DNA from 4 places in the Mesorhizobium sp. Ca11 genome. Region 1 is predicted to be linked to each of the others. Evidence: predicted binding sites of a transcription regulator. Region 1 holds the regulator's gene; each other region holds the start of a gene.
The links. The regulator LexA, encoded in region 1, represses DNA repair genes until DNA is damaged. The targets are predictions, from matches to a motif close to TGTTCNNNNTGTGTTCNG.

Region 1 (7,978 bases):
CCGGCGCTGAATGCAGCGTGCTCATGCTGCGCTAGGCTTCGACGAGGTCGATCCTGACACGTCGACGAAGTCGATCGTAACTCTTATTCGTCGACCAACGTACGGGTCAGGGGATGATCTGGGTCGGCGAGGCCATCGACAACGTTGAAATGATGTCGGTCCGGCTCGACCACTGAACGGGTGGAGGCGCCGAGCCCGGTCCAGATGTTGGCGAGCAACGCGCTCTGGCGCAGGAATTCCGCACGCTCGCCGCCGCCGGCCCAGCAGGTGATGCAGGCTCCCTGTCGAGGCCGCAACAATGCCGGGCTTTCGCTCCGCGCTTCCGGCTCGTCGATGTTCAGGGTCTCGTTCAGCGCGGTGAACATCAGCGGCCGAAGGTCGTGCAGGCCTGAAATCGAAACCACTTGGCGTATGCGCCGCGCCACATCGGATGATAGCGGTGAGGCCGTGGTCGCCATCCGGCTGGCGAGATGCCCGCCGGCCGAGTGCCCGGTCAGCATCAGCGGACCATCGACCATGGCCGCCGTCTTCTCGATCGCTGCAGCGACCTCGCCGACTATGCCGCCGATCCTGGTCTGCGGGCACAGCGTGTAGGAGGGCATGGCGACGGCAAAGCCGCGGCCGAGCGCGCCTCCAGCCAGATGCGACCAGGAGCTCTTGTCTGACTCCATCCAATAGCCGCCGTGGATGAACACGACGAGCCCCCTTGGCGCCGCAGACGGGAGAAACAGGTCGAAGCGATTGCGCGGCGCTTCGCCGTAGACAACATCGAGCCGCGCCCTGCCCTCTGACAGCAGCCTTTCGCGAAACGCCCGCGCCGGCCGATCCCACGCCGCCGGCCAGCGGTCGCCGCCCGCGATATTGGCGCCGTTTGCATAGGCGTCATCCCAATCGACAATACGATGTCCCAGCAACGGTGTCTCCGCGATCAGGTCATTTGTTCGGCATCGCCGATTCAAAGTCAGGTGACGGTTGTTTTGACGGCAAAGCGTGCGTCTTGCCAGATGCCAGTCCGCAGGATGTCCTCCAGCATCTCGACCGCATCCCAGACATCGCGGTAGCCGACATAGAGCGGCGTAAAGCCGAAACGAATGGTGGATGGCGCGCGGAAATCGCCGATCACGCCGCGCTCGATCAAGGCACGCATCACCTGATAGCCATGCGGATGGGCGAACGACACCTGGCTGCCGCGCTCGGCGCCGTTGCGTGGGCTCTCCAGCTCAAGACCGAAGCCGCCGCATTTGGCTTCGACAAGCCGGATGAACAGGTCCGTCAGTGCGACGCTTTTTCTCCGCACGGCCCTGATGTCGACATCGTTCCACATATCCAGCGCCCCTTTCAGCGCGCGCATCGACAGCACCGGTTGCGTTCCGCAAAGGAACCGCCGGATGCCCGTGCCCGCGGCGTAGCCCTGCTCGAACGCGAAAGGCCGGGCATGGCCCCACCAGCCGCTGAGCGGCTGGCGAATGTCGCGATGGTGGCGGTTCGCGGCGTAGATGAAGGCTGGCGAGCCCGGCCCGCCATTGAGATACTTGTAGGTGCAGCCAATGGCGAAATCGGCATTAGAGCCGTCGAGATCCACCGGCAGCGCACCCGCCGTGTGGCAGAGGTCCCACACGATCAGCGCGCCGGCTTCCTGAGCCTTGCGGGTGAGCGCCGCCATGTCGCGCAGCCGGCCGGATTTGTAGTTGACGTGGTTGACCAGAATGACCGCGACGCGATCGTCGACCAGTTCCTCAATCGTCGGGGCATCGGCGCCTTCGAGCCGCAGCACCGTGCCGGGCCGCGTCGATGCGACGCCTTCCGCCATGTAGAGGTCGGTCGGAAAGCTGTCGCCCTCGGCAACGATCACCGAACGCTCGGGCCGCATTGTAAGTGCCGCATGCAGGACCTTGTAGATGTTGATCGAAGTCGTGTCGCAAACGACCGTCTGGCCGGGTTTCGCGCCGATCAGCCGTCCTAGCTGGTCACCCAGCTCGATGGGCATATCGAACCAGCCGGCGGTGTTCCAGGCGCGGATGAGATCCCGCGCCCATTCCTGCCTCGCGGCAGTCTCGATCTCGCTGAAGGCGTCCACCGAAGCGGCGCCCAGCGAATTGCCGTCGAGGTATATGACGTCTTCCGGCAAGACGAAGCGATCGCGCATGGCGCGCAGCGGATCCGCGGCATCCATCGCCTCGACTTCGGCGAGATCAGGAATTCCCCTCATTGTGCTGCCGCCTCCATTTCGATCTGGCCGAGGGGGTTGTCTCACCACCCTCGGCGACAGGGCAAGAACCTTTGGTCCTGTGTTAGCTGGTCCATAGACGGCGAAGACTGCGGATCGGAACTTCGCCAAGGTTGGCATTTTGGATTCGTTTCGTTCACGGTGCCGCGCGCTTACGGAACGAGCCGACGTGATCCCATCCGCGGCTTCGTGATCGTGTCGGCTCTTGTTTCAGCTTAACGAAGCTCCAAAATCGAGCGGAATCAATGCCGCTGTCCTACAAGGGGCGGCCAGGGCATCACCGGATGCGACATTGTTTCGGCAGCCTTAACAAATTCACTAAACTTTAAACGGTTGCGGAACACAACTGGAACAGATAGTGTTTGTTCTGGGTTTGTTTTTCTGATTCTGGTTTCAGAACCCGTGGGGGCCGCCGATGCTGACGCGCAAACAACATGAACTCCTGATGTTCATCCATGAACGCCTGAAGGAGAGCGGGATTCCTCCATCATTCGATGAGATGAAGGAGGCGCTCGACCTTGCCTCCAAGTCCGGCATCCACCGGCTGATCACGGCGCTGGAAGAACGCGGCTTCATTCGCCGGCTGCCGAACCGGGCGCGCGCGCTGGAAGTGCTGCGCCTGCCCGACTCGATCGCGCCTGGCCTGAATGCCGCGAAGAAGTTTTCGCCAAGCGTCATCCAGGGCGGCCAAGGCAATCTCAGTCGCCAGGTCAAGCCGACGACGCCATCGCGCACTCCGACGCCAAGCAATGACGACGAGGCCGCGGCGGCCGTATCCATTCCGGTGATGGGCCGCATCGCCGCCGGCGTGCCGATTGACGCCATCCAGCACCAGACGCATTCGATCTCGGTGCCGCCGGACATGATCATGGGCGGCGAGCATTACGCGTTGGAGGTCAAGGGCGACTCGATGATCGAGGCCGGCATCTTCGATGGCGACACCGTCATCATCCGCAATGCCAACACCGCAAGCCCGGGCGAGATCGTGGTGGCGCTGGTCGACGATGAGGAGGCGACGCTTAAGCGTTTCCGCCGCAAGGGTGCCTCGATCGCGCTCGAGGCTGCCAACCCGGCCTATGAGACCCGGATCTTCGGACCGGACCGGGTCAAGGTTCAGGGCAAGCTCGTGGGACTTATCCGCCGCTACTGAGCAGAACGGCTCGCCGTCTTCGCCCGAACGACAATCTATTGGGCCGGTGCGGCGGCTGGTTTTTCCGGCTGCTTATAGGGCGCCAGTCCCCTCGCCTCGCGCGTGTATTTCCGCTGCTCGTGCCAGGGTCGGTATGGTTCTACGACCGCGTAGCGGACGGTTGGCCGCGCGGTTGCCGATTGCGGATCGAAGAAGACGGCGGCGCTGCCGTCGCGCGCCAGCTGCCGCTTGGTAATGACGAGCACACGCGGATCGCGGCATGGGTTATAGGCCGTGGCGTCGTTGATGACGATGAGGTCGGCGAAACCGCAGGCCGGCCGGGCGGCGTCGCGGGTCTCGGCGAGCGCGACGATCGCGCCGGAAGGATGCCGGCCGATGCAGAGATCACCGGTGCAATAGAAGGGCGAGCCGGGCGGCAGGTCGACGGGATCGGCAATGTCCAGCATATCTCTGGCGAACCTTTCCGGCGGCACGATCTCCTCGGCTTTCAGCGCCCGTTTCCAGTTGTCGGTGGTGAACTCGTTGGAGCGCTCGCGATTGACGGCAAGCTCGCCGCCGCCGATCGGCATCGCCACCAGATGCGCATCCTCCGAGATAAGCACGTCCGGTGTGCGGACATGCGGAATGGCCAGCAGCGCAGCGAGCGCGAAAGGAACGGCGGCAAGCCTCAGCCAGGTGGTAGCCATCGTCGCGATGACCAGCGCGACCGTCGCCAGCAGCACCGACTGGATCGAGATCAGCCCCACGGCGTCGACCGGTGAGCGCTCGGAAATCCATGCCGAAATGGTGATCATCGCCGTCAGGCCTTTGCCCATGACAAAGAGGAAGGGACCGTCGAAGCCGAAGGGCATGGCCAGCGCGCTCAGCACGGCGAATGGCATGACGACCAATGAGACGATCGGCATCACCGCCAGATTGGCCAGCAGGCTGAGCGGCGACACCCGCTGGAAGTGCCAGATGGCAAACAACAATGTCGCGCTGCCCGCGATGAGCGACGTCACGGCGGCGCCACCCGCTCCAATCGCCAGTTTTCGCGATAGGAACCCGAGAAACGAACGCTTTGCCGGCGGCGCGGTCGTTTTGCCGGCGCGATAGTCGGCAAAGCCGGCATAGGCGCCGACCAGGGCGGCGGTGGCAGCGAAGGACATCTGGAAGCTCGGGCCGACCACTTCATGCGGCGAGACCAGGATGACAGCGATGGCAGAGATCGCCAGGTTGCGCATGGTCAGCGCTGCGCGGTCGAAAAGCACGGCGACCAGCATCACGCCAAGCATGATGAAGCTTCGCTCGGCCGCCACCACGATGCCGGAGATCACGAGATAGGCGGCGATCGACGCCAGCGCGATGCCAGCGGCATATTTCTTCACCGGCCGGCGCGACGAGAAATCCGGAAACAGCGCGAAGGCGCCGCGTAGCAGGACCATGATCGTGCCGGCGACCAGCGCCATGTGCAGGCCGGAGATCGAAATGATGTGGTAGATGCCGGTCCGCCGCATCGACTCGTTGATGGCTTCCGGAATGCCGGCACGAACGCCGACGATCAGCGCCGCCGCGATCTCGCCCTCGGAACCGCCGATGCTGCTCCTGATGTGGTCGGCAATTCCCTCGCGTGCGTTTTCTACGGCCGATGCCACGCGTGCGCCAAACGGCACCTCCGTTGGCGCACTCGGGGTCGGCGCGACAAGTTTCGGATCGCCCAGGAAAAAGCCACTGGCGCCGATGCCGGCAAAATAGCTGTCGAAGGAAAAGTCGTAGCTGTCAGGCCGAACCGGACCTGTCGGCGGCAGCAGCTTGGCATAGCCGGTCAGCATCGACCCGGCCGACATGCCGGACGGGATCCTGCGCGCCGACAGCCTGATGCGGTCCGGCGCGTAGCGCAGCTTCGGACGCTCCGTGGATATCAGATCTATGGTGAGCCGGACACGGCCGTTGGCCATCGCCTCGGCGGTGACGAGGCGGCCCGTCAGCCGTGTCTGGATTTCGGAACCCAGCATCGGGGTCGCCATCCGCCAGGTCTCCACCTTGGCCGCGAGAAAGCCCAAGGCGCAGAAAAACGCCGCCATGAAGACAAGGTGCGTTCTGTGCCGGGAACGCGAGACCGCCGCGCAGACCGCCATCAGGGCGACCGCCGCGAGCGGCCTGTAGAGGTCCGGCTCGGCGCTCAGCGAGAAGTAACAGATCACGCCGGCTGCCAGGAACACCGGCACCAGCAGAAAGCCGACGCCGCGGTCGAGCTCGGTGGTGGCCGCCGTGCCAATGCTTCGCCGCAGAGCAGGAAGCGAAGCGCGGCCAAGCTGTCTGCGGATCCGGCCGTCGTTGGCTGTCGGCGAGGCTGGCGGTAACGTGCCGCCCCCAGTCGGCAGAAGCCCGGCTGGCGGACGCGGCGCCGGAAGCGAAAGCGGCGTTCCCTCTTCGGGCACGGCATGAGCAAACATCAGGCGTTCGCTTACGCCTGCTGTCGTTCCCCCGCCCTCCTCCGCGCCCCGGCCACGTCCAGCCATCGGGTCTGCCCCTTGCGCCCCAGACCGCCTATGCTACATGAACGCCGGTCGCGTGGAAGTCTGCGCGAAACATGCATTTTTCAGCGCTTCCTCGAGAGTTCCATGTCCGACAAGGTCGTCACCCGTTTTGCCCCCTCGCCTACAGGCTACCTGCATATCGGCGGGGCGCGCACGGCGCTGTTCAACTGGCTCTATGCCAAGCACACCGGCGGCACGATGCTGCTGCGCATCGAGGATACCGATCGCGAGCGCTCCACCGAAGCCGCTACGGCTGCCATTCTCGACGGGCTGACCTGGCTTGGCCTCTCCTGGGATGGCGAAGCCGTCTCGCAGTTCGAGCGCGCGCCGCGTCACCGCGAAGTGGCGGAGCAGCTCGTGCGCATGGGCAAGGCTTATTACAGCTATGAGACGCCGGCGGAGCTGGAGGCGATGCGCGAGGCCGCACGTGCCAAGGGCCTGCCGCCGCGTTACAACGGCCATTGGCGCGACCGCGGCCCATCCGAGGCGCCCGCAGGCGTCAAGGGCGCGATCCGCATCAAGGCACCGACCGAGGGCGTGACGATCGTCAACGACCGCGTGCAGGGCGAGGTGCGCTTCCCCAACAAGGATCTCGACGACTTCATCATCCTGCGCTCCGATGGCGTCCCAACCTACATGCATGCCGTCGTCGTCGACGATCACGACATGGGCGTCACCCACATCATCCGCGGCGACGATCACCTGACCAATGCCGCGCGCCAGACAGTGATCTACAACGCCATGGGCTGGGATGTGCCGTCGATGTCGCACATCCCGCTGATCCACGGCGCCGACGGCGCCAAGCTGTCGAAGCGGCACGGCGCGCTCGGCGTCGAGGCATATCGCGCCATGGGCTACCTGCCCGAGGCTCTGCTCAACTATCTGGCCAGGCTCGGCTGGAGCCATGGCGACGACGAGGTGATGTCGATTAAGGACATGATCGCCTGGTTCGACATCGGCGACGTCAACAAGGGCGCGGCCCGCTTCGACTTCGCCAAGCTCGAGGCGCTGAACGGCATCCATATGCGCAAGATGGACGACCGGGCGCTGTTCGACATCTTCGTCGCCACCTTGCCCTATCTCGAAGGCGGCCCGGCGCTCGCGGCAAAGCTCGATGACCGGCGCAAGGCGCAACTGCTTGCCGCCATGCCCGGCCTCAAGGAGCGGGCAAAGACGCTTGTGGAACTGGTCGACGGCGCGGCGTTCCTGTTCGTCGAGCGGCCGTTGCCGTTGGACGAGAAGGCGGCGGGCTTGCTCAACGCGGATGCGCGCGCGATTCTGCGCGGCGCGCATGGTGCATTGTCTTCTGTTCAGGGCGACTGGAACGCCGCCTCGGCCGAGGCTTCGATCCGCGACTTCGCGCAGGCCGGCGGGCACAAGCTGGGCGCCGTGGCGCAGCCCCTGAGAGCCGCGCTGACCGGCCGCACCACCTCGCCCGGCGTGTTCGACGTGCTTGCCGTGCTGGGCCGTCAGGAAAGCCTGGCGCGCATTGGAGATCAAATCGATTAGGAGCGAGCTGGCCCAAGAAGATTGGCATTGAAAGGTATGTTTCGCAGTGCAACATTGGGCTTGGCCCAATCTGGCACGCACCTCCTAAAATGCGGTGGCGAGTTCGCGCATTCCGGTGACTTCGACGTGTCGTTTGCAGGAATTGCCTTGCCGGCATGAGGAACAAAAGGAGTTGAGAATGAGCGAAGCTGCGACAAAACCGGAACCGGGCAGCAAAAAGCGCGAGTCGGCCGCCAGGCTTGAGCTCGCCGGCAAGATGCACGAACTAAAGGTGCGAAGCGGAACGGTCGGGCCGGACGTCATCGACATCGGTTCGCTCTACAGCACCACCGGCGCCTTCACTTACGATCCCGGCTTCACCTCCACCGCGAGCTGCGAATCGGGGATCACCTTCATCGACGGCGATGCCGGCATCCTGCTGCATCGCGGCTTCCCGATCGATCAGCTCGCCGAGCACGGCGACTTCCTCGAGGTCTGCTATCTGCTGCTCTACGGCGAGTTGCCGACCAAGGCGCAGAAGGACGACTTCGATTATCGCGTGACGCGCCACACGATGGTGCATGAGCAGATGTC
Region 2 (7,978 bases), on a different contig from region 1:
GTGGCTGGTCATCACCTTCGGGCTCTTCTATCTGTTCCTGAAGCGGGTTGTGATGCCGCGTCTTGGCGGCATCATCGATGTCCGCAACGACCGCATCACCCAGGACCTCGACCATGCCGCAAGGCTGAAGGGCGAGGCGGACGCCGCGGTTGCTGCCTATGAGCAGGAACTGGCGGAAGCCAAGGTCAACGCCAACAAGATCGGCCAGCAGGCGAACGACGCCGCCAAGGCGCAAGCCGAGGGCACGCGCAAGAAGCTCGAGGCCGAGCTTGAGAAGAAACTTGGCGAGGCCGAGGCGAGCATCGCCTCGATCAAGGCCAAGGCGATGAAGGAAGTCGGCACTATCGCCGAGGACACGACCTCGGCCATCGTCGAGGCGCTTGTCGGCGGCAAGGCCGACAAGGCCGAAATCGCGGCCGCGGTCAAATCCGCGAGCCGGTGAGGAGCGGGATCATGGACGCCACATCACTCGCCACGCTCTGGGCCACCATCGCCCTGATCATCTTCCTCGGCGCCGTCGTCTATCTGAGGGTGCCGGGCATGCTTGCCAAGTCGCTCGACGCCCGCGCGGCCAAGATCAGCAGCGAGCTCGAAGAGGCACGGCGCCTGCGCGAGGAGGCCCAGCAGCTGCTGCGCCAGTATCAGCAGAAGCGCAAGGAAGCCGAGAAGGAGGCCGCCGACATCGTCGCTGCCGCCAAACGCGAGGCTGACTTGCTTGCCTCCGAGGCGGCCAAGAAGACCGAGGACTATGTCGCCCGGCGCACAGCGCTTGCCGAGCAGAAGATCAGCCAGGCCGAGCGCGAGGCGGTCAGCGAAGTGCGCGCCACCGCCGTCGACATCGCCGTCGAAGCCGCCCGCACGCTGCTCGCCGCCAAGGTCGACGTCAAGACCGGCGCGGATCTGTTCAAGTCGGCGCTCAATGATGTGAAGGCCAAGCTGAACTGAGCTGACTTCGAAGCTTCGAAATCAAAAGCCGCCTGGGCAACCCGGCGGCTTTTTTGTTTGGAAGGAGCGCGGCGCCGAAGCTGCCAATCTTCCCCACAAGGGGCTACGCTATGCACACATTTCCGAGCAGCTGGTCTTGGCGATAGCGTGCATGGCAGCTTGGCGCATGCATTGTTTGATGTAGCGCTGGTCGACCCCCACTCCGTCTCGGCTTCGCCGAGCCACCTCTCCCCCGATCGACGGGGTAGAGGAAAGGCGCCAAGCTTTTTGCCGTCAACGCCCCTCCAGCAACGCTCCCTTCCTTTCCCTCCGGAGGGGGAAAGGTGGCGCTGCGAAGCAGCGACGGATTGGGGGAACCACGTGGCAATCAAGCCTCGGCCTGATCAGTCGCGCTAGTGACAGAGGATGTCCGCAAGCCGTAACCACATTGGGGGAGATCAGCTAACTACTCCAGCCCGGCGAGGCTCTCTTCCTCTTCCGCCATTTCAGCCCCACCCAACCGGAACGGCGCGAACGAGGCTCGGTGAAGCCGTGCCACCGGCCCATGCGCCTCGATCGCGGTGCGGTGCCGGACCGTCGCGTAGCCCATATGCACTTCGAAGCCGTAACGCTCGTGATGTCCGCCGCAGCCGCACATCATGCGGTCGCGCATCACCTTGGCGATGATCGAGGCGGCGGCGATCGACTGCGAGCGCTGGTCGCCCTTGATGAGCGCGCGGCCTTCGCAGGCGAGACCTGGCGGTATGTCGCGGCCGTCGGCCAGGGCGAGCTTCGGCCGCAAGGACAGGCCGGCGGCAGCGCGGCGCATCGCTTCGAGGCTGGCTTTCAAAATGTTGCTGTTGTCGATGCCTTCGGCGCTGATCGAAGCCATCGAGATGCTGAGCGCCGAGCCGAGAATCTTGAGAAACAGCGCCTCGCGCTGCAAATGGGTGAGGCGCTTGGAATCGTCGAGCCCTTCGGGAATGTTGGCGGGGTTGAGCACCACCGCGGCGGCCACCACCGGACCGGCGAGCGGACCGCGGCCGGCCTCGTCCATGCCGGCGACCGGCCACAGCCCGTCGGCTATCGCTTTCGTCTCGATCGAGAAGTCGGGCTTCTCGACCATTTCAAAGAGAAGCGGAGAATCGGAACGCGCGCGAGCCATGGTGCGGCGAGGTTCGCATCGGCTCCGATTCTCCGCAAGTCCTTCCGGGTCGGATGGGGCGTCGGACCGGGAAGGCACCGTCTCACAGCCGGGGGACAGGGGCCGGACGGGATTCTTGAGGACGACAATTCCAGACCGAAAATCGCTTTGCCTGGAAGCGCTTAGCGCCGGCCGTCATGGCCGGTGCTGGCGTCAAAGCAGCATCAGCTGCTCGCAGGCACTGGCGCCTGCGACGAATTGGTCGGTGCGAAGCTGCCGCCGCTCGACATTGAGGCCGAGCCGCTTGGCGGCGATCTCGAAGCGCCGGCCGATCTGCCAGGCATAGGGACCGGCGCCCTTCATGCGCTTGCCCCATTCGGAATCGTAATCCTTGCCGTCGCGCATCGAGCGGATAAGCGACATCACATGCCGGTAACGGTCGGGATAATGGCGCAACAGCCAGTCCTTGAAGATCGGCGCCACTTCGAGCGGCAGGCGCAGGATGACGTAGCCGGCCTCTCGCGCGCCGGCGGCTCTAGCCGAATCGAGGATGCGCTCCATCTCCGGATCGGTAAGCCCCGGAATGATCGGTGCCACCATGACCGATGCCGGGATGCCGGCGTCCGAAAGCTGCCTGATCGCCTCCAGCCGCTTCGTCGGGGTCGAGGCGCGTGGCTCCATCGTTCTCGCCAGCATGCGGTCGAGCGTCGTCACCGACAGCGCCACCTTGGCAAGGCCGCGCTCGGCCATGCGCGACAGGATGTCGATGTCGCGTGTCACCAGCGCCGACTTGGTGACGATGCCGACCGGATGGCCGCGCGCTTCCAGCACTTCCAGGATCTCGCGCATGATGCGGTATTGCTTCTCGATCGGCTGGTAGGGATCGGTGTTGGTGCCGATGGCGATCGTGCGCGGCTGGTAGCCCGGTTTCGACAATTCCCTGTCCAGCATTCGCGCGGCATCCGGCTTGGCGAACAGCTTCGATTCGAAATCGAGCCCCGGCGACAGGCCCATGAAGGCATGCGTCGGCCTGGCGAAGCAGTAGACGCAGCCATGCTCGCAGCCGCGATAGGGGTTGATCGAACGGTCGAAGGAGATGTCAGGCGACTCGTTGCGCGTGATGATGGTGCGCGGCTTCTCGACCTGCACTTCCGTCTTGAACGGCGGCAGTTCCTCCAGCGAGTTCCAGCCGTCGTCGAACACATGCCGGCTGACCGGCTCGAACCGGCCGGACGGATTGATGCCGGCCGAGCGGCCGCGATTGCGGTCGGGCCGCACGCGCATGCCGCTCTGCTCGATCATCGCATTTGCCATTTCGGCTCTTCCTGCTCCGAAGGCGGCAATGTCGGCGCGCACGATCTGTTCCATTTTCGCCCTCTCCCAGGGACTGTCGGCAGGCTGTCGAATCGCTCTGTTCATGAAACTATTCCTATTTTGCCGAACAGAACAAAGCAAGAACTTTTTCGCTTGAAGCCCGCAACTGGCGCATCGCCGCACTTTCCGCTATTCGGCTAAAATGCTCAGCGTCCTTATCGAAACCCGCAACGACGAAGAGGGGCTTGCCCGTACGCTCGCCTCGCTGGTCGGCGGCGCGGTCGAAGGCGTCGTGCGCGACGTGATCGTCTGCGATCAAGGCTCGACCGACCAGACGCACCGGGTGGCCGAGCATGCCGGCTGCCACTATGCGACCGGCGGGATCGGCGCCGGTATCGGCCAGGCCAAGGGCGACTGGCTGCTCCTGCTCGAGCCAGGGGCGCGGCTCGCCGAGGGCTGGATCGACGAAGTCGTGGCGCACACGGCGAAACAGACCATGCCGGCGCGCTTTTCACGCGCCCGCGCCAACCGTGCGCCTTTCCTGGCCAGGGTGTTCTCGAGCAATCGTGCGCTGGCCGAGGGGCTTGTCATCAGCAAGCGTCAGGCCTCGGCTCTGGCAAAGAGCGCGCGCAGCGCCGAAGCCTTGGCGCGCGGCCTGGCGACCAGAAGGCTGAACGCCGAAATCTGGATCGCGCCGCCGAAATGATGCCCCGCCGTGCCGGCCGGGCGCCTTAACTGAGCTTTACGAGGTGGGCTTGCCGCCGCGCCTGAGATGCTCGTCCAGCCGCGGCATGATCTCGACGAAGTTGCAGGGCATGTGCCGGTAGTCGAGCTGCGCCTTGATGATGCCGTCCCAGGCGTCCTTGCAGGCGCCGGGCGAGCCCGGCAGCACGAAGACGAAGGTGGCGTTGACGACGCCGCCTGTTGCCCGGCTCTGGATCGTCGAGGTGCCGATCTTGTCGTAGGAGATGCGGTGGAAGACTTCCGAAAAGCCGTCCATGCGCTTTTCGAAGATCGGCTCCAGCGCCTCCGGCGTCACGTCGCGGCCGGTGAAGCCGGTGCCGCCGGTGGTGATCACGACATCGATATTTTCGTCCTTCGACCAGCCAAGCACCTTGTCGCGGATCTTGTCGCGGTCGTCGGTCACGATATCGCGCGCGGCAAGGCTGTGGCCGGCTTCCGCGATGCGGTCGGCCAGCGTCTGTCCGGATTTGTCTTCGGCGAGGCCGCGCGTGTCGGAGACGGTAAGCACGGCGATGCGCACCGGAATGAAGGGCCGGCTTTCGTCAAGCTTCGCCATCGCTCACCTCCATGCTGCGCGTCGCGGCAACGAACCAGTCGGGGTGGCGGGCGCGGATCTCGATCGCCGCGCGCTTTGCGACATTGCCGGTCTCGAACAGGCCGAAGCATGTGGCGCCCGAGCCGGACATGCGCGCGAAGGCGGCGTCGGCACGCTTGAGCGCCTTGAGCGCCTCGCCGATCGCCGGGCAGATCGAACGGGCGGCGGGCTCGAGATCGTTGCGCGTCGTCTCCAGCCAGTTGCGGATCGTGTGGAAATCGAGGCGTTTCGGCAGCGGCGGCAGCGCCTCGTTGTCGGGGCTGGAGAGCGCCTTGAACACGTCCGGCGTCGAGACCGCGATGCCCGGATTGACCAGCACCAGGCCAAGCGCAGGAAAGGCGGATAGCGGCGAGACTTCATCGCCGATACCGCGTGCGATCAGCGGCATTGATTTGAGGCACATCGGCAGGTCGGCACCGAGCGAAAGCCCGATCCGGGCCAGTGAATTGTCGTCGATATCGAGCTTCCAGAGCCGCGCCAGGCCATTAAGCGCGGCCGCCGCGTCGCTCGAGCCGCCGCCGACTCCGGAGGCGATGGGCAGGTTCTTCTCCAGCCGGATGGCGACCGGCGGTCCCTGTTGCATGCCGGCTTCCCGGCGCAAGGCATCGCGCGCCTTCACCACCAGATTTTCCCCATCGAGCGGCAGCCCGGCGGCATAACGGCCGGATACCGAGAAGTCATCCTCTTCCGCCCGCTCGATCTCGAGCCGGTCGCCGAAGCGGGTGAAGACGGCAAGGCTGTCGATGAGATGGTAGCCGTCGGCGCGCTGTCCGATGACATGCAGCGCCAGGTTGATCTTGGCAGGCGCAAGCCACGTCCGGACCTCTGTGCCGGGCTCCAGGATGTCGGCTGCTGGCGAGATGGGATCAGTCCTTGGCGAGACGATATTCGCCGGTCGTGGGGTCCTTGACCAGCGTGCCCGTCGTGCCGTTCGCCGCCTGTCTTTCGGTACGCCGGATCTTGGCCGTCACGCGTTCGGCCTCGCGCACGAAAGCGCGGTAGCCAAAGTAAGCGGCGGCGCCGACAACGGCGAAGAAAATGATCTGCGGCATCTCTAAAACTCCTCCCGCGTCCTCGCGGCAAGGCCGGCCGGACAGGCTCGGTCAAGCGGCCATGCTAGCCGCATTCATGGCTTTTTCAAAGCCCGAAGCGCGCCCACAGCGCACGCTCTTCCGCCGCATCGAGGACGCCGCTGGCGGCGGCCGCCGCGATATCCGGCGCCGAAACGCGCGAGCCGAACAGGCCGAAACGGCCGAACAGACCGCGCGGCGCGGTGATCAGCTTGAGCTGCGTCTTTTCACCGAAACGGGTCTTGAGCACGCTGCGCATATCGCCCAGCGCATCGACAAGGCCGAGCTCGAGGCCGCGCTTGGCGGTCCAGAACAGGCCGGTGAACAGGTCCGGGTCGTCCTTGAGCTTGCTGCCGCGCCGTTCCTTGACGAGGTCGATGAAGGTCTCGTGCACTTCGAGCTGCAGCGCCTTCAGCCGTTCGACGTCCTCCTCCTTCTCGGGCTTGAACGGATCGAGCACGGCCTTGTTCTGGCCGGCGGTGTGGACGCGCCGCTCGACGCCGATCTTCTTCATTAGCTCCGGGAAGCCGAAAGAGGCCGAGACCACGCCGATCGAGCCGACGATCGAGGACGGGTCGGCGAAGATCTCGTCGCCGGCAACCGCGATCATGTAGCCGCCCGAGGCCGCCACGTCCTCGACGAAGACCAGCACCTTCTTGTTCTTTTCCGCCGCCAGGTCGCGGATGCGCTTGAAGATCAGACGCGACTGCACCGCTGAGCCGCCCGGCGAGTTGATCGAGATGGCGACCGCCGGCGCGTCGAAGCTGAACGCCTTTTCGATCAGGCCGGCCGTCGAGGCGAGCGACAGGCTCGGCCGGAACTGGCCTCCGCCGGCCATGATGGGGCCTTGCAGCCGGATGACCGGAATGGTGACGACTGTCGAGCGCCAGGATTTCGGCAGCAGGCGGTTGAAAAGGCGTTTCACGAACGATTGTCTCCGGACAAAAGGCAAAGGAGCAAGATGAGATCAGGTCGGTTGGTCTGTTTCACGGTCGCGGCATCATCCTGCTTGGGCATGTAAGGAACTCGCCGGCCAACGGCAATGCCGCATCGCCGGCCAGTGCATGTCGCGCAAAAGTGTGCAGCGGTTTTGCGAAAAAGACATGCATAAAACAAAAACTTGAAGCGCGTCGCTAGAATCCATTTCAACGCGACGCGCTTCAAGGATCAATCGCCGAACAGCGATGCCAGGCCGTTATTGATCATTTCCGTCCGCTCCGCCGGCCCGTTGCCGGACGGCCCGTGCAAGATGAGCGGCGGGCGGATCGACAATTTTCCGCGCGCGCCGAGCACCGCCCTGACGACGATGCGGATCGCCGCCGCATCCGGCCGCGGATGCACGCACAGCAACTCGGCATCGCCGAAGCGTCCCTCGATCGCGTCCAGGATGGCAACCAACTGCTCGGGCCGCGCGATGACGGCCAGCCCGCCGCGCGGCCTGGCGACGGCGGCGGCGCTCCTGATCCAGCGCTCGAACAGGCCGTCCTCCGACACATGCGCCTCTCTGCGCAACGCGTCGGGCGTCGAGCGATCCTCGGCCGCGTTGAACGGCGGGTTCATGATGACGAAGTCGAAGGAGTTGACGGCAAGCCCGGCCTCGGTCCGCGCTCGACCGGTCAGCGTCACGTCGGCGGTCAGCACCGAGGCGCGGTCGCCGAGATGGCCATTGCCGGGATGCGAAAGCGTGGCAGTGGCGAACCTGGCCATTTCGGCGGAGCGCTCGACGAGCACGGCCTGTGCCGCCGGGCAGCGCGACAACACGGCAAGGGCGGCGGCGCCGGCGCCCGCGCCGAAATCGGCGAGCCGGCCGGAAAAGCCGGATGGCACGGCGGCCGCCAGCATCATGGCGTCCATGCCGGCGCGATGACCGCCGCGGCTCGGCTGCACCAGCCAGAAGCGCCCGCGATGGAAGGCATCGATCGTGTGCGCCGGCGTATCCGGGACGGGGGCGGTGCTGGCTCCCATTATTTTTTGCGGATCTCGTTCTCGATGCCGGCATCCTTGAGGATGCGCCGTGCGGCATCGACCTTTTCGGCATCGACCATCACGCGCCGCGGCAGGATGCCGAGCGAACCGTCGAGCACGCTCATATTCTGGTCGGCGACGAAACAGGCGATGCCGGCATCGCGCATCAGCGATTCGACAAAGGAGATGACGACGGCGTCGTTGGTGCGGACAAGCTCGATC
Region 3 (7,978 bases), on a different contig from region 1:
GAGCTCGACAACAACGCGCAGGGCATCCTGGGTTACGTGGTGCGCTGGATCGACCAGGGCGTCGGCTGCTCGAAAGTGCCCGATATCAACGATGTCGGCCTGATGGAGGACCGCGCCACGCTGCGCATCTCCTCGCAGCACATCGCCAACTGGCTGCGCCACAAGGTGTGCTCGGAAATCCAGGTGAGGGATTCGCTGCAACGCATGGCGGCCATCGTCGACCGCCAGAATGTCGGCGACCCGCTCTACCGGCCGATGGCGCCGGATTTCGACAATTCCATCGCCTTCCAGGCAGCCTGCGACCTGGTGTTCAAGGGGGCGGTCCAGCCCAACGGTTATACGGAGCCGGTGCTGCATAGGCGGCGGCTGGAGCTGAAGGCGCGCGAGCAGTAGCGCGGCGCAAGCGGGCGCCGATCACGTAAACGAGATATCGAGGTGATCGGCGACCGGCCGGCAAGGGATTGACGATTTTCAATCTACCTACTAGTTGGTAGTCAATTGAATGAAAGGAACCGTCATGCCTGCACGAATGAACCATGCCCAGTCCTCAAACGGCTGGCTCAAAAGCTACTATTTTCTGCGGTTTGCCGTGTCGGCGGCCTGGGTCGCGATAGCCGTCACCGTCGCGAAGTCGGTTCCGCCGCTCGCCGCCGTAATGCTGGTGGCCTACCCCGCCTGGGACGCGCTCGCGAACTATGTCGACGCGCAGCGCAGTGGCGGCTTGGGCCGCAACAAGTCGCAGCTCCTCAATTTCGCCGTCAGCATCGTCACCGCAATCGCGGTCGCTATCGCGCTTGGCCGCAGCATGAACGCGGTGCTCGCGGTCTATGGGGTCTGGGCGGTCGTCTCCGGCGCGTTTCAGCTTCTCACCGCGGCGCGTCGCTGGAAGAGTAACGGCGCCCAATGGGCGATGATCCTGAGTGGCGCGCAATCAGCGCTGGCCGGCCTCTTTTTTGTCAAGATGGCGGGCGGCGCCGAGGCCATCGGCATCGCCAATGTCGCGCCCTATGCAGCTTTCGGTGCCTTCTACTTCCTCGTGTCCGCCGTGTGGCTGTCGGTCAGCGATATCCTTCGCAAGTCGCCGCAGGCCGTGCGTTGAGATTTCCTCCGCCGGAGGTTAGGCATGTCCATGGACAAGCCCTCGAACACCGCCGATGACATACTGGCCGCCGCGCGAAGCTTCATCGTCGCCGGCGGCTATAACGGGTTCAGCTACGCCGATATCGCCGACGTGGTCGGTATCCGCAAAGCCAGCATCCATCATCATTTCCCGAGCAAGGTCGACCTGGTGCAAAGCCTGGTCAGGCGCTACCTCGAGGATGCCGTGACGGGCATGACGGAGCTAGAGCGCAGTGTGCCTGCGCCGCCTCAGTTGCTGCGCACCTATGCCGACTTCTGGGCGCAGTGCATCGAGGATGCGAGCAGGCCGATCTGCGTCTGCGCGCTGCTTGCCAGCGAGCTTCCGGCCCTTCCGCCTGAGGTGGCCGCGGAGGTCCGGGCCTATTTCCGGTTTCTCTCGGGGTGGCTGACCGGCGTTATCGAGCGCGGCGCCGCGCAAAGCACATTGACGATCGCCGCCGCGCCGCGCGTGGAGGCGGAAGCCTTCATGGCGACTGTGCACGGGGCGATGATTTCCGCGCGGGCCTATGGCGATGGATCGAGCTTCGCCATGATCCTGGCACCGACGCTGCAGAAGCTGATCCCGGCGCAAGATTGAAGAGGGATGAAAGCCCGATACGCCCGCTTCACGCCGCCTGCGCCATGCGCTCCGCGCTCATCCTATAGGAGATCGCCTCGGCGAGATGGATGCGGCCGACGGTTTCGCTGGCGTCGAGGTCGGCCAGCGTGCGCGCCACCTTCAGCACGCGGTGATAGGCCCGCGCCGAAAAGCCGAGCTTTTCGCTGGCGTCCTTGAGCAGCGTCAGCCCGGCGCTATCGGGCTTGGCGATCTCCTCGATGATCGAGGGCGGGCAGTGCGCGTTGGTGGTGGCGCCGGCGCCCAGTTTTTCCAGCCTTTCGCGCTGCATGGCGCGCGCACGCGCCACGCGCTGTGCCACCGCCGCACTTGTCTCGGCCTTGTCCGGCCGGATGAGGTCGCTCGCCGAGACCGCCGGCACCTCGATCCTGAGGTCGATGCGGTCGAGCAGCGGGCCGGAAATGCGCGCCTGGTATTCGGTGCGGCAGCGGTCGCCGCGCAGGCAGCGATAGCCGGGCTCGCCCGACATGCCGCAGCGGCACGGATTCATCGCCGCCACCAGCTGGATGCGCGCCGGATAGGTGACGCGGTGGTTGGCGCGCGCGATCATGCAGTCGCCGGTTTCCAGCGGCTGGCGCAGCGCATCCAATGTCTGCGGCGTGAATTCCGGCAACTCGTCGAGGAACAGCACGCCGTGATGGGCGAGCGAGACCTCGCCCGGACGCGCGCGCAGCCCGCCGCCCACCATCGCCGCCATCGAGGCCGAATGATGTGGGGCGCGGAACGGCCGCCGGTCGGTCAGCTTGCCTTCGCCGAGCTCGCCGGCAACGGAAGCGATCATCGACACTTCGAGCAGCTCCTTCGGCGCCAGCGGCGGCAGGATCGAGGGCAGGCGCTGCGCCAACATCGACTTGCCCGAGCCCGGCGGCCCGACCATGAGAAGGTTGTGGCCGCCTGCGGCAGCCACTTCGACCGCCCGCTTGGCGCTCTCCTGGCCCTTGATGTCGGCGAGGTCCGGCAGGTCGTGCGCGGCAAGCTGGATGCCGGCCTCGGGCCGCGACAGCACCTGCGTGCCGCGAAAATGGTTGGCGACGGCAATCAGGCTGCGCGGCGCAAGGATGTCGAAATCCTTGCCCGCCCAGGCCGCCTCCGGGCCGCAGGCGAAGGGACAGATCAGACCCTTGCTCTCCGCATTGGCGCCGATGGCCGCCGGCAGTGCGCCGGCAACGCCGGCGATGGTGCCGTCGAGCGACAATTCGCCAAGCACCACATAGCCGGCCAGCATATCGCCGGGGATGGCGCCGAGCGCCGCCATCAGGCCGAGCGCGATCGGCAGGTCGTAATGGCTGCCTTCCTTGGGAAGATCGGCCGGCGCGAGGTTCACCGTCACCTTCTTCGACGGCATCGACAGGCCCGACGCATGCAGCGCTGCCTGCACGCGCTCGCGGCTTTCGGCCACCGCCTTGTCCGGCAGGCCGACGATCTGCATGCCGACCTTGCCCGGACCGACCATCACCTGGACATCGACCGGCAAAGCCTCGATGCCCTGAAAAGCGACCGTGCGAACCCGCGCTACCATTTATCCAAAACCCCCGGCCTCAACGCGCCCGTATCCACCATCGGGCCGCGAGCGCGTACAGTCCAGACAACCATAGATTTTCGAAACACGCAAGAACATTACAGGAACATCTATCCGCGAAGATGGTGGATTTCGGCCAAAGCTTCTTCTGGGCTAAAAGGCCGAGGCGCGCCCGAGCAGCCGCTATCGCCGCGTGCTCTCGACCTGTTGAACAAGGCGAGCAGTCCCTCCGGCAATCCGGGCTGTTGCCGTCTAGGCGGTGATGAAGGCATCGACCGTGCCTGAAAGCGATCGATCGATTGCGATGTGGGGTGGAAGCCACTCCATGACAGGATATCGGAAAGGCCAAGGCATGGCGAGCCGGCGCAAAGAGCCGCTTTCCAGAAAAATCTCATTTACAAGGTCTATGAACCGCCGGCGGTCTCGCTCAACTCGTTTCAAAGTTTGCGAACGAATATAAGCCCGGGGGATTCGTCGCTCCTTCAGCGCTAAGACAGCCTCCGCGATGGATCGAGGGTCGGGTGGAACTGTAAGCGAATATTCGTCATCGAGATAAAGGTCTCGACCACCATGGTTCGGGGTCGTGACAACAGGTAGCCCCGCGAGAAGATACTCTGTGCTGGCGAACATTGGTCCCTCTATTGCAGAGAGACAAATTCCCACGGCTGCACGATTTAGATGCATGTTCACATGAGCCGGCGCCAATCGAACAGGTTTGCCGGTGCTGTCAAACTCATTGATAAACACGTGACCCGGCGCGAGCTCCCTGTGCCGATTTACCCGCGCCCTTTCCGACTCCGTCGTGGATGACCCCACTGAATCACGATAAAAGACAAATGCGCAACGCTCGATGCCAAGGGACAAGTCGTGGCGTTTCCACGAAGCCAGTTGCGCATTGTATATTGCATCGAATTCTACAGGGATGTCCTCGAGGGGCCTGAATATGTATTCGGAGGTTGTTGAAGTCTTGTTGTGCAGGACGGCGGCCTCACCGGACTGATTCAAGAGATCAGCCTCGGCTTGTGTGTTGGATAGGAAGATTAGCGAGTGACGGGGGTTCCCAAGTCTATGCAGAACGGCATAGGTCCGGATCATTTTGACGCTGGAATTGTTTTCGATGGACCAGGTTGGCGAGATGAGAAACCAGGCACGGTGACTGCGTGGAAGGAGAGGCATGTGACTTGCCAATCCAAGGGGCGTACCGGACATTCCCGAATAGGATATGAACGGATCATCCGACAGCAAACTTGCCTGAAGAGCAGGTTGCGACTTCGCGGAAGAGTACCACCCTTTCCGGAGATAGCGGCGATGACGCAACATTGCTCCGACAATCTCGGATACGGTGGGAGGCCGATATCCGTGCTGCAGAGTCAACATGCGGCAATTACGCGGCCGACTTCAGCCGCTTCCCCTCAACGCAATCCCAGAACAGGCCGGCGATATCCGCGCCGCCAAAGCGCTGCACTTCGCGCACGCCGGTCGGCGAGGTCACGTTGATCTCGGTCATGTAGTCGCCGATCACGTCGATGCCGACCAGGATGAAGCCGCGCTCCCTGAGCGCCGGTCCGATGCGGGCGCAGATCTCGCGCTCGCGCTCGGTCAGCTCGGTCTTCTCGGCGCGGCCGCCGACATGCATGTTGGAGCGGGAATCGTGCTCGGCCGGCACGCGGTTGATGGCGCCGACAGGCTCGCCGTCGATCAGGATGATGCGCTTGTCGCCCTTGCGCACGTCCTTCAGGTAACGCTGCACGATATAGGGCTCGCGGAACAGTTGGCCGAACATTTCGAGCAGCGAGGCGAGATTGCGGTCGGCCTCGTGCAGATGAAAGATGCCGGCGCCGCCATTGCCGTAGAGCGGCTTGATGATGATGTCGCCGAACTCCTTGCGGAAGGCCGCCACTTCCTGGGGATCCTTGGTGATCAGCGTTTCCGGCATCAGGTCCGGGAATTCGGTGACGAAGATCTTCTCCGGGCTGTTGCGCACCCAGGCTGGGTCGTTGACCACCAGCGTCTTCGGATGGATGCGCTCCAATATGTGCGTGGTGGTGATGTAGTTCATGTCGAAGGGCGGGTCTTGCCTGAGCAGCACGACGTCCATCTCGGAGAGGTCGGTGCGCACCTTCTCGCCCAGCGCGTAATGGTTGCCCTTCTCGTCGCGCACCTGCATCTCCTCGATGCGCGCGAACACCTTGCCGCCCACCATCGACAGCCGGTCGGGCGTGTAGTGGAAAAGCTTGTGGCCGCGCCGCTGCGCCTCCAGCGACAGCGCGAAGGTCGTGTCGCCGGCGATCGACACGGTGGAGACATGGTCCATCTGGACGGCGATCTTCAACGGCATTTGCGGTCTCCGGGGAACTCAGACGCCCGATATAAGGAAATCGGCGGCGCCTGCCAATCGTGCTCGCTTGGTGCAGAAGCTCAGAGACCGTTTCGAAATTCGCTCTGGCGAGTCATATGGTGGTGGTTTCGAGAACCGGAGCGGAGCGGACATTTGGGTCCGTGAGCACCGGAAGCGCAGAAAACGCCATCAGATGGCCGCCAGAGTAGAATTTCCAAACGGTCTCAGCGGTCGAAGACTAGGCGCGAGTAGCCGAGGAAGGACAGCGTCATCGCGACGATCGAGGCAAAGGCCAGTGCCGCCAGCGGCGGCAGCGCCGGCAGGGCGAACAGGACGGCGCAATAGACCAGGTAATTGACGATGCTGGTGGCGATGCCGACGCTGCCATAACGCACGCCTTCCTGCGCGATGCCCCGGCTCGACGGCGCGAAGGTCAGATGGCGGTTGATCTGCCAGGTGACGCAGAGCGCGAAGCCGATCGACAGCAGGCGCGCCGCCATCGGGCCGAGCGGCGTGGCGGCAAGCAGCAGCCAGAGCGCCGCGGCGTCGGCAACGAAGCCGATGCCGCCGGTAAGGATGAAGCGGACGAGGCGGTCCACTATGCCGCCCGCGAAGCCTTGCCCGGTTCGCCCTTGGGCGAGGCCTGCCCGGATATCCCACGCTCGGCGCGGCCGGAGGAAATCGATAGGTAGAAAATGCGCTTCTGCTCGGCCCGGCCGCGCGAGACGGAATCGAGGATCAGCCCGGTCATCATCGACAGCATGGCCAGAAGCAGCATGCCGATCGACAGCACCCAGGTCGGCATGCGCGGCACCAGCCCCGTCTGCGCGAACTCGACCAGCACCGGGATCATCAGGCCGATGCTGGCCGCCAGGAAGAACAGCGCGAACGTGCCGAAGAAGCGCAACGGCTGCGTCTCCTTCACCAGCATGGCGAACATCCACAGTATCCTGGCGCCGTCGCGGAAGGTCGACAGCTTCGACGACGAGCCTTCCGGGCGGCGGCCGTAATCGAGCGCCATCTCGCTCACCGGCAGCTTCAGCTGCGAGGCATGCACCGACATCTCGGTCTCGATCTCGAAGCCGCCGGAAACGGCCGGAAAGCTTTTGACGAAGCGGCGCGAAAAGACCCGGTAGCCGGAGAAGATATCGGTGAAGTCGGTCCCGAACAGACCCTTGTAGAGGCGGTTGAAGATACGGTTGCCGAAAGCGTGGCCGTTGCGGCCGGCATCGTCGGCCACGCCGCGCCTGGTGCCCACCACCATGTCGGAGCGCTCGGTCTGCAGGACGTTGATCAGCTGCGGCGCATCCTCCGGCGCATAGGTGCCGTCGCCGTCGGCCATCACATAGATATCGGCGTCGATGTCGGCGAACATGCGCCGCACCACATTGCCCTTGCCCTGGCGCGGCTCGCGCACGACGGTGGCGCCGGCGGCACGGGCTTTCAGCGCCGTGAGGTCCTTGGAATTGTTGTCGTAAACATAGATCGCGGCCGAAGGCAGCGTCTCGCGGAAGCGCCGCACGACGTCGCCGATCGTCAGCTCCTCGTTGTAGCAAGGCAGGAGCACGGCGATGACCGGCTCGTGGCGGACTGCATGCGGCATGTCTGTCTCCGGACGCCCGATCCAGCCTCCGGCCGTGCTCATGCCGGCCCTGTCGAGCCGTTTTACTATTTATTGAAGCCGTTAAGGCTAGGTTTAAAACCGATCCTCTCCCTTCAAAGGCCACAGCAATGGGCACAGCCGAGACCGGCGCCGCCGCCTGGAAGTCCGATCTGGCGCTGGCGCTGCTTGCGGCCCTGCTCGCATTCGCTATCAATGCATGGGCCGGGTTTGGCCAACTGACCGATTCCGGCGGCGACAACGACAATCTGCTGCGCCTCGTCGAGGTCCGCGACCTGCTCGCCGGCCAGGGCTGGTTCGACCTGCACCAATACCGGATGGGGCTGGAAGGCGGCTTCGTCATGCACTGGTCGCGGCTGGTCGACGCGCCGATCGCCGCCATCGCATTTGCCGCCTCGGCGCTCACCGGCAGCAGGCCGCTCGGCGAGGACGTGGCGCAGGTGATGTGGCCGGCGCTGCTCTTCTGGTCGACCTTGTTCTTTACCGCCCGCGCCGCGCGCAGCTTCGGCGGTGGCGGCGCGGTGCTTCCCGCCATCCTGATCGGCGCCGCCGGCTATTATTTCATCGGCATCTATGACCCCGGCGCGCTCGACCACCACAACGCCCAGCTGATGCTCACCATGGCGAGCCTCGCTTTGCTGCTCGAGGCGCCCTCCCGACGCTGGGCCGCGTTGTTGTCCGGCCTCTGCGCGGCGCTGACGCTCGCCGTCGGCATGGAAACCGTGCCCTACGTCGCCACCATAG
Region 4 (7,978 bases), on a different contig from region 1:
GGCGAGGCATGATCGCCCTCGATCGCGCCGCCGGGCGCCGGCACGTCCTTCACCGGAATGATCGGCTCGCCGGTGCGCCGGTCGAGCACGTAGAGATCGCCCTGCTTGGTCGGCCCGACCAGCGCCGGCACGACGCCGTTCGCGGTGGTGATGTCGACCAGCGACGGCTGCGCCGGCACGTCCATGTCCCACAGATCGTGATGCACGGTCTGCCGGACCCAGCGCAATTGCCCGGTGTTGAGATCGAGCGCGGTGATCGAGGAGGAGAATTTCTCGACATTGGCGCTGCGGCCCATGCCGAGCTGGTCCGGCGTCTGGTTGCCGAGCGGAACGTAGAGCAGTCCCAGCTTCTCGTCGGCGCTCGCCGTCGACCACATGTTGGGCGAGTTGTGGGTGTAGGTTTGCCCAGCGGGCAGCGGCGTCGTCACGTCCGGATTGCCGGAATCCCAATTCCATAGGAGCGCGCCGGTGCCGGCGTCGAAGGCGCGGATGACGCCGGACGGTTCCTCGGTCGAATAATTGTCGTTGACCGCGCCGCCGACGATGATCTTGCCGGCGACGATCAGTGGCGCCGATGTCGAATAGTAATAGCCCGACTTCGGATAGGGCATGTTGGCCATCAGGTTCAGCGTGCCGGCCTCGGCGAAGGACGGACACACCTGCCCGTTCGCGGCATCGAGCGCGATCAGCCGGGCGTCGGAGGTCGGCAGATAGATGCGCGCGGCGCAAGGCTGGCCGGCGGCGATCTTGGCGTCGGCATAATAGGACACGCCGCGGCAGGTCTGGTGCTGGCGGTTGGGGTCGAGCTTGATCTTCGGATCGTAGCGCCACTTCTCCTTGCCGCTCGCGGCATCGATAGCGATGGCGAAATTATGCGGCGTGCAAATGAACAGCGCATCGCCGATCTTCAGCGGCGTCACCTGATAGGTCGTCTCGCCGATATCGTCGGGGCCTTTCACGTCGCCGGTGCGATAGGTCCAGGCCGGCTGCAGCTTGGCGACGTTGTCCGGCGTGATCTGGTCGAGCGGCGAATAGCGCTGGCCGAAGGGCGTGCGGCCGTAGAACTGCCACTCGCCGGCCGGGATGTCGCCGCCGAGATTGGCGGCCGTCGCCGCCTTTTCGGTGCCCAGCGTGCCGCCGATATCCATGGGATCGGCGGTCATCGAGTAACCGGCGACCGCGAGCGAGGCGAGCACGGCCAGGATCAGCGGCGCGCGTCCGTCCGGCCCCCGCAGCCCCCGCCTTGCCCACGGCGTCAAAAGCCACAAGGCGATGAGCACGATGACGCCGCCGCGCGGGCCGAGCTGCCACCAGTCGAAGCCGATTTCCCACACTGCCCAGCATAAAGTGGCAAGCACGAACAGCGCGTAGAGCCAGAGCGAGGTCGACCGGCGCCTGAAAAGCAGCCAGGCGGTGATCAGGAAGATCAGGCCGGCGATCAGGTAATACCAACTGCCGCCCAGCGCGATGAGCCAGATGCCGCCGCCGCCGAGAATGAGACCGATGAGGAAGAGGACGAGGGAGGTGATGGTGACAGCCAAGACGGTGCTCCTTCGACTGTTGCGCCTTTGCGGCCGCTCTGAGGCGACGGCGCGCCGTCCCTGCCCTGCCGGCAGCTTTCCCTCGCTCGCTCCGGCTGTCAAGTTGGGGGCAGACACGCGAAACTAGAACAAAACGTAGACAGTTCTGGTCTTTCACTGCCGAATCACTACATTCGGGGGCGATGTCGGGCTTTTCCGAGGACATGCCTTTTTTCGATGAACCGAATGCGCGGCCGGCAGCGGCTCCATCCGGCATAGCCGCGCGCGCCATGGCCGCCCGCAGCGGCCAGAACGGCGTGCCCGATTATCTGAAGGGCCTGAACCCGGAGCAGCGGCTCGCGGTCGAGACGACCGAAGGCCCGGTTCTGGTGCTGGCCGGCGCGGGCACCGGCAAGACGCGGGTGCTCACCACGCGCATCGCTCACATCCTTTCAACCCATAGAGCAAACCCTTGGGAGATCCTCGCCGTTACCTTCACAAACAAGGCTGCGCGAGAGATGAAGACCCGCATTGGCTTGCTCGTAGGCGAGAAGATCGAGGGTATGCCGTGGCTCGGCACCTTCCACTCGATTGGCGTGAAGCTGCTTCGCAGACATGCCGAGCTCGCCGGGCTGAAATCGGACTTCACCATTCTCGACACCGACGACGTGGTGCGGCTGATCAAGCAGTTGATCCAGGCCGAAGGGCTGGACGACAAGCGCTGGCCGGCCAAGACCTTCGCCCAGATGATCGACAACTGGAAGAACAAGGGCCTTGGCCCGGATGAAATAGCGGAAGGCGATGCGCGCAGCTTCGGCAACGGCAAGGGCCGCCAACTCTACAAGGCCTACCAGGAACGGTTGCAGACGCTGAATTCCTGCGACTTCGGCGACCTGCTCTATCACCCGATCCGCATCTTCCGCGCCTATCCGGACGTGCTGAAGGACTACCACCGCAAGTTCAAATACATCCTCGTCGACGAGTATCAAGACACCAACACCGCGCAATACATGTGGCTGCGGCTCCTGGCGCAGAGGCCCAATTCTGGGCGCAGCCCATCGGCCGAAGGCCGCAAGCCCGACCGGGCGTCGGCCGGCCAGGCCGCCCCCGCGGAGGCCAGCGAGCGAAGCGAGCGCGCGGCCGTGAGCGAGAACAAAGTCAACATCTGCTGCGTCGGCGACGACGATCAGTCGATCTATGGCTGGCGCGGCGCCGAGGTCGACAACATCCTGCGCTTCGACAAGGATTTTCCGGGCGCCACCATCATCCGGCTGGAGCGCAACTACCGGTCCACCGCGCATATTCTGGGCGCGGCCTCGCACCTCATCGCCCACAATGAGGGCCGCTTCGGCAAGACGCTGTTTACCGACCGCGACGACCCTGAGGACGACAAGGTTCACGTCCACGCCGCCTGGGACTCGGAGGAAGAGGCCCGCGCCATCGGCGACGCCATCGAGGCCTACCAGCGCCAGAAGCATAATCTCAACGACATGGCGATCCTGGTGCGCGCCTCCTTCCAGATGCGCGCCTTCGAAGACCGCTTCATCACGCTTGGCTTGAACTACCGCGTCATCGGCGGCCCGCGCTTCTACGAGCGCCTGGAAATCCGCGATGCATTGGCCTTCTTCCGCGTCGTCGCCAATGGCGGCGACGACCTCGCCTTCGAGCGCATCGTCAACGTGCCGAAGCGCGGGTTGGGCGAAGCCACCATCCGCCAGATCCATGACACGGCGCGCGCCATGCGCATCCCCATGCTGGAGGCCGCCGCAACGCTCGCCGAAAGCGACGAGCTGAAGCCGAAGCCGCGCGCGGCGCTGCGTGAGGTCGCGGCCAATTTCGAGCGCTGGCAGAAGGCGCTGGAAACCACCCCGCACATCGAGCTTGCCGAGACCATTCTGGAGGAGAGCGGCTACACCGACATGTGGAAGAACGACCGTTCGGCGGAGGCGCCCGGGCGGCTGGAAAACCTCAAGGAGCTAATCCGCTCCATGGAGGAGTATGAATCGCTCCGTTCCTTCCTCGAGCATGTCGCGCTGGTGATGGAGGCCGAGCAGGGCGAGTCGCAAGATGCGGTCTCGATCATGACGCTGCATTCGGCCAAGGGCCTCGAATTTGAGACCGTCTTCCTGCCTGGTTGGGAGGAAGGCCTGTTCCCGCATCAGCGCGCGCTGGATGAAGGCGGACGCTCCGGCCTCGAGGAAGAGCGCCGGCTCGCCTATGTCGGCCTGACGCGGGCGAAAAAGAACCTGCACATCTGGTTCGTCTCCAACCGCCAGATTCACGGCCTGTGGCAATCGACGATCCCGTCGCGCTTCGTCGACGAATTGCCGGAAACCCATGTCGATATCGCCGACAGCGGCAACAGCTACGGCGGCTACGGCAACCCCTATGGCGGCGGCTCGTTCGCTTCCGGGCGCGGCGGCGGCCGGCAGAACCCCTACGGCGCCTCGCGCTTCGACAATATCGGCGCCAAGGACCAGGGCAGCTTCTCCAACACTTATGCCACGCCCGGCTGGCAACGCGCGCAGGCCAACCGCACCGAGGCGACCGACCGCAACTGGGGCACGCGCTCCGGCCATCAGGTCGAGCGTATCGGCTATGGCGAGACTGATTCAGGCTACGGCGCCGGCCGCACCAGCGTGAAGGGCCGCACCATCGAGGGCGAGCTGGTGGCCAAATCCGTCGCCGACACGCCGTCCGCCTTCAATGTCGGCGACCGCGTCTTCCACCAGAAATTCGGCAACGGCAACATCGCGGCCATCGACGGCAACAAGCTCACCATCGACTTCGACAAGGCCGGCCAGAAACGCGTGCTGGACGGTTTTGTCGCGCCGGTGTGACCGCCCTCCTCACCGATACCGTGCCTGGTTCCACTTGTGACCGAGCAGCGACAGGATGATGATCAGCCCGTTGAAGAACTGCACGTAGAAGCCGCTGAGGCCCGCCGCGACAACCCCGGTCTGGATGAACGACACCGTGACCGCGCCGATCGCGCCGCCGACCACCGTGCCGATGCCGCCCCAGGTCGGCGTGCCGCCGACGAACACCGAAGCCAGCACGGGCAGCAGATAGCCGTCGCCTGCCGTCGGCCACCAGGTGAAATTGATCATCACCGAGAAGGTGCCGGCGATCGCCGCGCCAATGCCGACGAAGACGAACACTTTCACCCGAACCCATTTGACGTCGATGCCCATCTGTCTTGCGCTGTCGGGATTGTCCCCGACCACTTTCACCTGCGCGCCGAAACGATGCCGGTTGTAGAGCAGCGCCGAGAACACCACGAAGGCGATCGCCCAGAAGACCTGCACCGGGATGCCCCAGACCTGGCTGGAGAAGATCTTGTAGGCCGAGCTGTCGGCAAGGCCGGTCAGCGCCGTCGACTTGCCTTCGTTGATGATCTGGATCAGCCCGCGCAGCAGGAAGTTCATGCCGAGCGTAGCGATCAGCGACGACAGCCCGCCATAGACGACCAGCGAGCCGACCAGGAAGCCGAGCAGCGTGCCGGTGACGAGCGCCGCCGCAATGCCGATAAACGGATCGTAGCCGGCCTGCACGACCAGCGCGAAGACCCAGGAGGCAAAGCCCATTGTCGCCGGAAATGACAGGTCGATCTCGCCGCAGGTGACGACGAAGACCAGCGGCACGACCACGAATAGCGCCACGGGAAGCGTCGTCAGCACGGAGCTGTAGAGATACCAGGTTGTGAAGACGGTGGGGTTGGCGATCATGAACACCGCCATCATGACGATGAACACGGCGAGCGTGCCGAGCGAGGCGCGGTTGTCGAGGACGAAGCCGCGCAGCCAATGATTGGACGGATGGCTCCATTCCTTGGCCGGTCCCTTGGCTACCTTGCCGCTTGCCGTTCCCAAAGGCGTTTGCAGATCGGGTTCCATGGCCTTGCTCATTGCGCTCCCTGCTCCGCGCCCTCGTGCAGTCCTGGCAATCCGCCGGGGTGTGCTACGTCTTCCATGAAGTTGATGAGGTCTTCTGCCGACTTGACCTCGTTGCGGTTGGCCGCGAGCGCCACCTTGCCGCGGTCGAGCACGACGAAGCGGTCGGCGATGTCGAAGACATGGTGGATGTTGTGCCCGATGAACAGGATCGAGCGGCCGCTCGCCCGCACCTGGCGCACGAAATGGAAGACCTTGGCGGTCTCGGTCAGCGACAGGGCCGTGGTCGGCTCGTCGAGGATGATCAGTTCCGCCTGCTTGTAGATGGCGCGTGCGATCGCCACGCCCTGGCGTTCGCCGCCGGAAAGCTGGCCGACGATCGAGTGCGGCGTGAACACTTTCGAGGTGAAGCCGATCTCGCGCATCAGCCGGCTCGCCTCCTCGATCTCCTTGTCGACCTTCAGCCAGCCCATGAAGCTGGTCAACTCGCGACCCATGAAGATGTTGCGCACGATCGTCTGCTGCACGGCCAGCGCGCGGTCCTGGAACACCGTCTCGATGCCGGCGTCGCGCGAGCGCGCCGCGCTCCACCCGGTGACCGGCTTGTCGCGCACCAGGATCTCGCCGCTGGTCGGCTTGACCACGCCTGACAGGATCTTGATCAGCGTCGATTTGCCGGCGCCGTTGTCGCCGATAAGGCCGACCACCTCGCCGCGGTCGACGCTGAGGTTGACCCCGCCCAGCGCATAGACCTGGCCATAGGATTTCTTGATGTCGCGCAGTTCGATGATGCGTTCGCCCATGCGATCCTCGCTGGAATTGTCTGTCTGCCGGTCATCTCGCCGGCCGGGCAATAATCCCGGCCGGCGGCTTGGGAGGTCAACGCAATGCCTGCTTGGCGAGCTCTGAGACGATCTCGTAGTTCTGCGGCGTGACGAAGCCGGCGCCGGTGTCGACATTCATCGGCGCCAGCCCCAGCACCACCTGCTGGCAGAGGCTGAGAATCGGCAGATAGCCCTGCAGGAACGGCTGCTGGTCGGCCGTCAGTTGCACCCAGCCGCCCTTGAAGCCTTCGACGATCTGCGGACTGGTGTCGAAGCCGAAGTTGAAGATGTCGCCGGGCTTGCGGCCCGCCGCCTGCATATAGGTCGCGACATTGCCGAGCATCTGGCCGCCGGGGTAGCCGACCGCCTTGACGTCGGGGTGGTTGAGCAGCGCCGCGGTGATCACCGGAATGGCGAGGTTGGGATCCGACGCCCATTCGCCGCTCGGCGGTGAGGACAACTGGATCACCTCGACGCCGGCTTCTTTCAGCGCCGCCACCGTGCCGCGCTCGCGTGCGCCGCGGCTTTCATTCTCGAACGGGCCGATCATGATCGCCTTGTCGCCGGCCTTGAGCTTGCCGAGCTTGAACGCCTCGACACCGAGCGCGCGGCCCTGCTGCTCCTGCTGCGCGCCGACATAGCCGCCACCGAAAGCCGCCACCACCTTCGGCACCGGAACGTTCTGGTACATCATCTTGATGCCGTCCTTATGCGCCTGTTCGGCCAAAGGCATGATCGCGGCATCGCCCGGATGGCCCATCATGGCGATGCCCTGCGGCTTGACCGCGACCGCCTCGCGCAATTGCTGCACCATCTTCTCGACGTCCCACTGCGAGAAGATGTAGTCGACCTTCGGCCCGAGATCGGCCGCCGCCTGTTTGGCGCCATTATAGACGATGGTGCCGAAGGCGTCGCCCTCCGCGCCACCGACGAAGAAGCGGATGTGTACGTCCTTGCACCATTGCGCGTCGAGCGCGTGCGCCGGCAAGGCAGAGATCGAAGCGCAGAGCGCCGTGGCAGCCGCCACGACGGTCGAGCGCAGAACAGTCCTTCTGGTCGTCATGCACGTTCCTCCCTTTTAGATCCTCCCGATGGAGGGTTTCGAATTGATCTGCGTCCTCGGTCGGCCGGTTCCTCCCGCCGGCCAATCCTCACATCGAATCTGACCTCAAGCCGGATTGGGCAGGTAGCTGTTCCCTCCCCGGCATTGCTTCAGATAGTCGAGCGCGCGCGCCTGTCCGGTGATCTCGAGGTCGCCGCGATAGACCGGATCGTGCCAGCCCTCGATGTCGATGGCGCCCTTGTAGCCGGCCAGCCGCAACTCGCTGATCACCCGCGTCCAGTCGCTGTCGCCGAAGCCTGGCGTGCGCATCTGCACGAAAGGCAGTCGGCCGAACACGCCATGCTCTCGGATGACGTCCCAGCGCACGGTCGCGTCCTTGCCATGGACATGGAAGATGCGCGGCGCCCATTTGCGGATCTGCGGGATCGGATCGATCAGGTAGACAAGCTGATGGCAGGGCTCCCATTCCAGCCCGAGATTGTCGTTTGGCAATTCGTTGAACATCAGCTCCCAGGCATCGGGATTGTGGGCGATGTTCCAGTCGCCGCTCGCCCAGTTGCCGTCCATCGCGCAATTCTCGAAAGCGATGCGCACGCCCTTGTCGGCGGCGCGCCTGGCCAGCGGCCCCCACACCTCGCGGAAGCGCGGCAGGCTGTCGGTCAGCTTCTTGCCGCGGAT

Region 2: LB538_RS05045 (PA0069 family radical SAM protein) is a predicted target of LexA. The motif match lies at 3,511-3,528, and genes of this name have one in related genera.
Region 3: LB538_RS26455 (YifB family Mg chelatase-like AAA ATPase) is a predicted target of LexA. The motif match lies at 3,367-3,384, and genes of this name have one in related genera.
Region 4: LB538_RS02955 (ATP-dependent helicase) is a predicted target of LexA. The motif match lies at 1,666-1,683, and genes of this name have one in related genera.

What each region holds. Positions count from the first base shown of each region.
Region 1 covers NZ_JAIUHU010000011.1:115,712-123,689, forward strand. Annotated here, with positions in the region: gene glp (gephyrin-like molybdotransferase Glp) at 1-35, shown strand, start outside; gene LB538_RS20045 (alpha/beta hydrolase) at 84-914, opposite strand; gene kynU (kynureninase) at 962-2,209, opposite strand; gene lexA (transcriptional repressor LexA) at 2,643-3,377, shown strand; gene LB538_RS20060 (ComEC/Rec2 family competence protein) at 3,413-5,878, opposite strand; gene gltX (glutamate--tRNA ligase) at 5,981-7,405, shown strand; gene gltA (citrate synthase) at 7,584-7,978, shown strand, end outside.
Region 2 covers NZ_JAIUHU010000002.1:270,283-278,260, forward strand. Annotated here, with positions in the region: gene LB538_RS05030 (F0F1 ATP synthase subunit B) at 1-442, shown strand, start outside; gene LB538_RS05035 (F0F1 ATP synthase subunit B) at 454-945, shown strand; gene LB538_RS05040 (ribonuclease HII) at 1,391-2,089, opposite strand; gene LB538_RS05045 (PA0069 family radical SAM protein) at 2,282-3,436, opposite strand; gene LB538_RS05050 (glycosyltransferase) at 3,585-4,088, shown strand; gene moaB (molybdenum cofactor biosynthesis protein B) at 4,125-4,682, opposite strand; gene LB538_RS05060 (4-(cytidine 5'-diphospho)-2-C-methyl-D-erythritol kinase) at 4,669-5,562, opposite strand; gene LB538_RS05065 (NfeD family protein) at 5,588-5,773, opposite strand; gene LB538_RS05070 (S49 family peptidase) at 5,859-6,716, opposite strand; gene LB538_RS05075 (tRNA1(Val) (adenine(37)-N6)-methyltransferase) at 6,959-7,756, opposite strand; gene LB538_RS05080 (DUF2007 domain-containing protein) at 7,756-7,978, opposite strand, start outside.
Region 3 covers NZ_JAIUHU010000020.1:53,650-61,627, reverse strand. Annotated here, with positions in the region: gene LB538_RS26470 (malate synthase G) at 1-393, shown strand, start outside; gene LB538_RS26465 (DUF308 domain-containing protein) at 518-1,099, shown strand; gene LB538_RS26460 (TetR/AcrR family transcriptional regulator) at 1,130-1,717, shown strand; gene LB538_RS26455 (YifB family Mg chelatase-like AAA ATPase) at 1,746-3,275, opposite strand; gene LB538_RS26450 (glycosyltransferase) at 3,528-4,280, opposite strand; gene gshB (glutathione synthase) at 4,660-5,613, opposite strand; gene LB538_RS26440 (GtrA family protein) at 5,838-6,212, opposite strand; gene LB538_RS26435 (glycosyltransferase) at 6,212-7,216, opposite strand; gene LB538_RS26430 (GtrA family protein) at 7,345-7,978, shown strand, end outside.
Region 4 covers NZ_JAIUHU010000001.1:605,672-613,649, forward strand. Annotated here, with positions in the region: gene LB538_RS02950 (glucose/quinate/shikimate family membrane-bound PQQ-dependent dehydrogenase) at 1-1,541, opposite strand, end outside; gene LB538_RS02955 (ATP-dependent helicase) at 1,724-4,360, shown strand; gene LB538_RS02960 (ABC transporter permease) at 4,370-5,428, opposite strand; gene LB538_RS02965 (ATP-binding cassette domain-containing protein) at 5,425-6,216, opposite strand; gene LB538_RS02970 (substrate-binding domain-containing protein) at 6,293-7,300, opposite strand; gene LB538_RS02975 (sugar phosphate isomerase/epimerase family protein) at 7,406-7,978, opposite strand, start outside.